3 regions of the Streptomyces sp. NPDC028308 genome follow, and region 1 is predicted to be linked to each of the others. Evidence: riboswitches for the same ligand, from Rfam matches in the RefSeq annotation. Region 1 holds a riboswitch; each other region holds the start of a gene.

The links. A riboswitch is a leader RNA that binds a small molecule or an ion and turns the genes downstream of it on or off. The one in region 1 is predicted to bind cobalamin.
Region 2: it holds a riboswitch for cobalamin, as region 1 does, so the genes downstream of both, nicT (Nickel transporter NicT) here and ACZ4VA_RS29230 (ribonucleoside-diphosphate reductase subunit alpha) in region 1, are expected to answer to the same signal.
Region 3: it holds a riboswitch for cobalamin, as region 1 does, so the genes downstream of both, ACZ4VA_RS17105 (cobalamin biosynthesis protein) here and ACZ4VA_RS29230 (ribonucleoside-diphosphate reductase subunit alpha) in region 1, are expected to answer to the same signal.

Annotation. Positions count from the first base shown of each region.
Region 1 covers NZ_JBVHTO010000013.1:80,807-83,061, forward strand. The annotation lists gene mctP (monocarboxylate uptake permease MctP) at 1-546, shown strand, start outside; gene ACZ4VA_RS29225 (GNAT family N-acetyltransferase) at 629-1,141, shown strand; cobalamin riboswitch at 1,195-1,353, shown strand; gene ACZ4VA_RS29230 (ribonucleoside-diphosphate reductase subunit alpha) at 1,484-2,255, shown strand, end outside.
Region 2 covers NZ_JBVHTO010000003.1:214,217-216,471, reverse strand. The annotation lists gene ACZ4VA_RS08610 (cell division protein SepF) at 1-170, opposite strand, end outside; gene ACZ4VA_RS08605 (ArsR/SmtB family transcription factor) at 453-812, opposite strand; cobalamin riboswitch at 894-1,132, shown strand; gene nicT (Nickel transporter NicT) at 1,161-2,255, shown strand, end outside.
Region 3 covers NZ_JBVHTO010000007.1:68,946-71,200, forward strand. The annotation lists gene ACZ4VA_RS17095 (inorganic phosphate transporter) at 1-383, shown strand, start outside; gene ACZ4VA_RS17100 (hypothetical protein) at 396-617, shown strand; cobalamin riboswitch at 755-897, shown strand; gene ACZ4VA_RS17105 (cobalamin biosynthesis protein) at 1,004-1,945, shown strand; gene ACZ4VA_RS17110 (cobyric acid synthase) at 1,942-2,255, shown strand, end outside.

The sequences.
Region 1 (2,255 bases):
GCGAACCTCTTCACCCGCAACATCTACAAGGACTTCATCAAGCCGGACGCGACGCCGCAGCAGGAGACCAAGGTCTCCAAGCTGGTCTCGCTGCTGGTGAAGGTGGGCGCGCTGGCCTTCGTCCTCACCATGGACAAGACGGTCGCGATCAACTTCCAGCTGCTGGGCGGCATCTGGATCCTCCAGACCTTCCCGGCGCTGGTCGGCGGCCTGTTCACCCGCTGGTTCCACCGCTGGGCGCTGCTCGCCGGCTGGGCCGTCGGCATGGTCTACGGCACCTTCGCCGCGTACGGGGTCGCCTCCCCGACGCAGCGGCACTTCGGCGGTAGTTCGAAGGAGATTCCCGGCATCGGGGAGATCGGCTACATCGGGCTGACGGCCTTCGTGCTGAACCTGGCGGTCACGGTCGTGCTCACCTTCGTCCTGCGTGCCGTGAAGGCTCCCGACGGCCTGGACGAGACGTCGCCGGAGGACTACACGGCGGACGCCGGGGACCCGGGCGTCCAGGTGGAGCTGCCGCCGGCCACGGCGGGCACCTCGCATTGAAGTCCCTCTCGTACACACCATGTCGGGCCGCCGGAGGAAAACCGGCGGCCCGACGTCGTTCCCGTCCGGCAGACTCACCCGCATGGACATCATCGTCAGGCGGGCGCTGCCCGGGGAGTACGGGACGCTCGGGGAGATCACCGCACAGGCGTATCTCGGTGACGGTCTGCTCGACTTCGGGGAGGGCGACGGCTACCTGGTGCACCTGCGGGACGTCGCGCGGCGCGCCGCCGCGGCCGAGGTCCTGGTCGCCGTGGACCGGGACGCCACCGTGCTCGGCGGGGTGACGTACGTGCCGTCGGCCGGCAACGCCATGGCCGAGCTGGCCCGTCCCGGCGAGGCCGAGATCCGCATGCTGGCGGTCGCCCCGCAGGCGCGCGGAAGAGGAGCGGGCGAGGCCCTGGTGCGCGCCTGCGTCGACCGCGCGCGGGCCACGGAGGGCTGCGTCCGCGTCGTGCTGTCGACCCAGCGGACCATGCGCGCCGCGCACCGGATCTACGAGCGGCTCGGCTTCGTCCGGACCCCCGAGCGCGACTGGAATCCCGTCCCGGAGCTCGACGACATCCTGCTGCTGACCTACGAACTGACGCTCTGACAGCTGCGTCCACCGCGGCCGACTGACACCCTCCGGAGCCGACACGACACAACATGTGGGGGTGCGTCGACGGCCCGGCACAAGATGTATGCTCATGCTCGCTGTCGCCGCAGGGGAATCCGGTGCGAATCCGGAACTGTCCCGCAACGGTGTACTTGTGCGTGTTCGCGCACACGGTCAGTCCGAGGACCTGCCGACAGTGCGCCCGGCCCGTCCGGTCCGGGTGCCCAGACGTCCGGGCCTCGTGGAGTGGGCCGGTGGACGCACGCGTACCCGTGCCGGGGTGACGTGTGCCCCGCTGCCCTCCCTCCAGGCCCCGTGCCGAGCGAGGGAGAGCCCCACGTGACCATCGCGCCAGCCGATCCGGCCGCAGCGACACCGTCCGCGACAGCGGCGGAGACGGACGGTCCCGGTGCCGCGTTGCTGCGGACCCTGACCGACCTCACCGCAGACCTCCCCGGCGCCGACCCCGGCCGGGTCGCCGCCGCCGCCCTGCGCGGCCGGTCCGCGCGGGCGGACGGGGCGGAGCTGCGCGAGCTGGCCACCGAGGCCGCGGCGGGACTCATCTCCGAGGACCCCGTCTACTCGCGCCTCGCCGCCCGGCTGCTGACGATCGGCATCGCCGCCGAGGCCGCCTCCCAGGGAGTCACCTCCTTCTCCGCCTCGGTCGCCGTCGGCCACCGGGAGGGGCTGATCGCGGACCGCACCGCCGAGTTCGTCCGCCTGCACGCGGAGCGCCTGGACGCGCTCGTGGACACCGCCGGGGACGACCGCTTCGGCTACTTCGGCCTGCGCACGCTGCACAGCCGCTACCTCCTGCGGCACCCGATCACCCGGCAGGTGATCGAGACCCCGCAGCACTTCATGCTGCGCGTCGCCGCCGGCCTCGCCGAGGACGACACCCCGCGCGCCGTCGACGAAGTGGCCGCGCTCTACGGCCTGATGAGCCGGCTCGAGTACCTGCCGTCCTCCCCCACGCTCTTCAACTCCGGTACGCGGCACCCCCAGATGTCGTCCTGCTACCTCCTCGACTCGCCCCTGGACGAGCTGGACTCCCTCTACGACCGCTACCACCAGGTGGCCCGCCTCTCCAAGCACGCCGGCGGCATCGGCC
Region 2 (2,255 bases), on a different contig from region 1:
GCGTCCGCGAACACATTGACCCGCAGCACGACGAAGCGCCGCCTGGTCTCGGTCGCGGCCTCGGGTATCGCCCGGTGGCCGACGGCGGAAGGCCAGGCGTCCCGGCCGCGCAACGGAACGACCTGGGCGAGCCCTTCCCACTGTTCATCGGTGACGTCGTGGCTGTTCACTGGCCATCCCCGCCCTGGCTCGCCATGGTTGTCTGCACCGGGCAATTCTTACGCATGGTCACCCGTTCGGCCGAACAGCGACACGGTACGCGACGGTTCTCCTTGCCGGAGAAGGGCTCTGAACGGCCGGGAGACAGCGGACCGGGCCGCCGAACTGCCGTAACTGCCGGTAACCACCGGGCGGTCGGACCTACGGGCGGTCGGGCTACCGAGCCGTCGAGCCGTCGGTCTCTCGGACTGTCGAGCCGTCGGGCTCGGACTGTCGGGGCTGTCGTGCCGGATTCAGGCGAGGCCCGTGCCGCAGTGTTCCAGCAGCGCGGCGGTCGGGGCGTCGACGAGCCGGTAGCGCACGACGCGGCCCTGCCTCTCGCCGACGACGACCTCCGCCGTACGCAGCAGCCGCAACGCCTGCGACACGGCCGGGTCGTTCATGCCCGTGGCGACGGCGAGGTCGGAGACGGCCAGGGGCCCGGCCCGGTGCAGCGCCAGCAGGAGAGCGAGCCGGCCGGGGTCGGCGAGCAGCGAGAAGCGGTCGGCCCACGCGCGTACCGCCGTGGGTTCGCCGATGGCGGCCACGGCGTCGCAGACCCGGTGGCCGTCGATGGTGCGCCGGCCGGCACGGTCGGCGGGGACGAGATGCATGGCGGCATTCTTCCAGGAGGCGCCGTGTGATCTTGGATACCTGCGCAACTGTGCAGGCTTGCAGCCGTTCACGGGCGGCACCTAAGGTTGGCGCGTCGTGGTGTTCGGGAAGACCGGTGACAGCCTTTCAGGGGCTCAGTCCGGAGCGGCCCTCGCCACTGTGATCGGGGAGTTCTCGTCCCGTGCCGCCCCAGGGCGGCGCCACTGGCCGGACGGCCGGGAAGGCAGGGGCGGGCGCGTCGACCCTCCACCACGCTCGGCTTCGGCTCGCGCGGGAGGTACCCGCAAGCCAGGAGACCGGCCACGGCATCTCACGAAGTGATCCACGAGGTGCTGGAGCGTGACCGCATGACCCTGCCCACCGGGCCCACGGGCCCCACCGTCTTCCAGTGGCGGCGCGAGGACACCGTCCGGACCGCCGGTCTGCTGGCGGTGATCGCCGCACTGCACGTCGTCGCGTTCGGTGTGCTGTTCCTGCTGGTCGTTCCGGCGCACTACGAGGTCGGCTCCAAGGCCTTCGGCATCGGGCTCGGCGTCACGGCGTACACCCTGGGCATGCGGCACGCCTTCGACGCCGACCACATAGCGGCCATCGACAACACCACGCGCAAGCTGATGGCGGACGGCAAGAGGCCGGTGTCCGTGGGGTTCTGGTTCGCGCTCGGTCACTCCAGCGTGGTGGTCGTCCTGGCCGCGCTGATCGCGGGCGGCACCCAGCTCGCCGGACGCATCATGAACGAGGGCTCGCGCACGCACCAGGTGCTGGGCGTCATGGGTACGACCGTCTCCGGCATGTTCCTGTACCTCATCGCGGCGCTCAACCTCGTTGCCCTGATGGGCATTCTGCGGGTCTTCCGGGCGATGCGGGAGGGGACGTACGACGAGCGGCAGCTCGAAGAGCACCTGGATTCACGGGGGTTCATGAACCGGATCCTCGGCCGTTTCACCAAGTCCATCAGCCGTCCCGGGCAGATGTTCCCGCTGGGCTTCCTGTTCGGCCTCGGCTTCGACACCGCGACCGAGGTGACGCTGATGGTGATGGCGGGCAGCGGGGCGGCGGCCGGGCTGCCCTGGTACGCGATCCTGTGCCTGCCGCTGCTGTTCGCGGCGGGCATGAGCCTCTTCGACACGCTGGACGGCACGTTCATGAACTTCGCCTACCAGTGGGCCTTCTCGAACCCCGTGCGCAAGGTGTTCTACAACCTCACCATCACGGGGCTGTCGATCGCGGTCGCGTTCCTGATCGGCACCATCGAGCTGGTCGGCGTCCTGCACGACAAGCTCGACCTGCGGGACGCGGTCACCGGCTGGATCGCGGACCTAGACCTCGACAACGTGGGCTTCATCATCGTCGGCCTCTTCGTGATCGTCTGGGCCGCCGCGCTCGCGTACTGGCGCCTTGCCAGGGTCGAGCAGCGCTGGGCGGTCCGCCCGGCCGACGGC
Region 3 (2,255 bases), on a different contig from region 1:
TCATGGGCTCCGGCCTCGGCCGCAAGGGCGGCGTCGTCCGCTGGTCGACCGCGACCCGCATGTTCATCGCCTGGGGCCTGACCCTGCCCGCCGCGGGGCTCGTCGGCGCCGGCGCCGAGTTCCTCACCCAGCAGGGCACCTGGGGCATCATCGCCACGGGCACGCTGCTCGTGGCCGGTGCCGGGGTCATCTGGACGCTCTCGCGCCGCCAGCCCGTCACCATGGACAACGTCAACGAGACCGACGCCGAGCCCGCGGGTGTCGTCACCACCGCGATCGCCGCGGTCACCCCGCCGCCGGCCGGCCCGGTCAGCCTGACGGCCACCATCCCGGCCCCGGACTCCGGTCCCTCCACCGAGCCCACCCGCCCGGCCACGGTCTAAGGAACGAACAGCATGCACATCGACTGGGCAGCCCTCGGCTCCGTGTTCGGAGTCAGCCTCGTGGTCACCGTGGCCCTCGTCGGCCTCTTCACCCTCGGCATCGTCGGCCTCACCAAGCGGGAGTCCGCCGGCGCGCAGGGCGGATCCGCCGCCCTCGCGGTCACCACCGCGTACGCCTGCTTCGCCGCCTGCGCGGCGGCGGTGGGGTACGGGATCTATCTGATCGTCGCCTGACGACCGGACAGAACCGGCGAAAGCCGAACAACGCGGCATCACTTCACGTGGGGTGCGGGACGGATCACCGTCCCGCACCCCACGTGCGTGTGGGCCTTCGCACACTCTCCCTCCGCAGGTCAACAGCAAGTTGACGGCTGTTCTGAGCCCGTGGTGGACTGCCGGAGCCAAGTACGGCGACTGGAGAGGAAGCCGGTGTGAATCCGGCGCGGTCCCGCCACTGTCACCGGGGAAGGAAGTCCCCCGGGAGCCAGGAACTCTCCCCGCCGGTCTCTTCGAACCAGGGCGCGGACACCCTGAGTGAGGACATATCGCCATGCGCGGCTGCCCGTTGCGGGTCTTGTTGAGTACGAGGGTTCTACTTCACCCCACGGCGGGCTGACGCCGTGCGTGCCGATCGCGTCTTCGCGTACGGCGCCACCGCCGGCCTCCTCGGCGACCTGCTCCTCGGCGATCCCCGCCGCGGGCACCCGGTCGCCGCTTTCGGACGGGCCGCGGGCGCCGTGGAACGGGTGCTGTGGCGGGACCACCGCGGGTGGGGCGCGCTGCACACCGCCGTCTGCGTGGGCGGCGCCGCCGGGCTCGCCGCGCTGGCGAGCCGTTCCGTACGCCCCTCCCCCGCCGCCGCCGTCGCGCTGACCGCCGCCGCCACCTGGGCCGTCGTAGGCGGCACCTCCCTCGGCCGTGAGGCCCGCGCCGTGGGCCGCGCGCTGGAAGCCGGGGACGTCGACGCCGCCCGTGAGCGGCTGCCACACCTGTGCGGGCGGGACCCGCAGGCGCTGGACGCCGACGGGATCGCCCGGGCCGTGGTCGAGTCCGTCGCCGAGAACACCTCCGACGCCGTGGTGGGAGCCCTCGTCTGGGGCGCCGTCGCCGGGGTGCCCGGACTGGTCGCCTTCCGGGCCGTGAACACCCTGGACGCCATGGTCGGCCACAAGTCGGCCCGCCACCGCCGCTACGGCTGGGCCTCCGCGCGGCTCGACGACGTCGCCGGCTGGCCGGGTGCCCGGCTCACCGCCGTCCTCGCGGCCGTCGCGGGCGACGACCCGCGCGGCGCGGTCCGCGCCTGGCGCGCCGACGCCGGCCGCCACCCGAGCCCCAACGCCGGTCCCGTGGAGGCCTCGTTCGCGGGGGCGCTGGGCGTGCGGCTCGGCGGGACCCTCTCCTACGGCGGCAGGGTCGAGCACCGGCCCGTGCTGAACGGGAGCGGCCGAGCCGTCGGGGTGCACGACATCGAACGGGCCGTACGCCTGTCGCGCCGGGTGAGCCGGCTCGCGCTGGGCGTCTGCGTCGCGGGACGACTGCTGTCGAAGGGAGCGAGGCCGTGAGCGGCGGGCTGCTGGTCGCCGGAACCACCTCCGACGCGGGCAAGAGCGTCGTGACCGCCGGGATCTGCCGGTGGCTGGTGCGGCAGGGCGTGAAGGTGGCGCCCTTCAAGGCGCAGAACATGTCCCTCAACTCCTTCGTCACGCGCGAGGGTGCGGAGATCGGGCGGGCGCAGGCCATGCAGGCGCAGGCCGCCCGCGTCGAGCCGACCGCGCTGATGAACCCCGTGCTGCTCAAGCCGGGCAGCGACCGCAGCAGCCAGGTCGTGCTGATGGGGAAGCCGGTCGGCGAGATGAGCGCGCGCGGCTACCA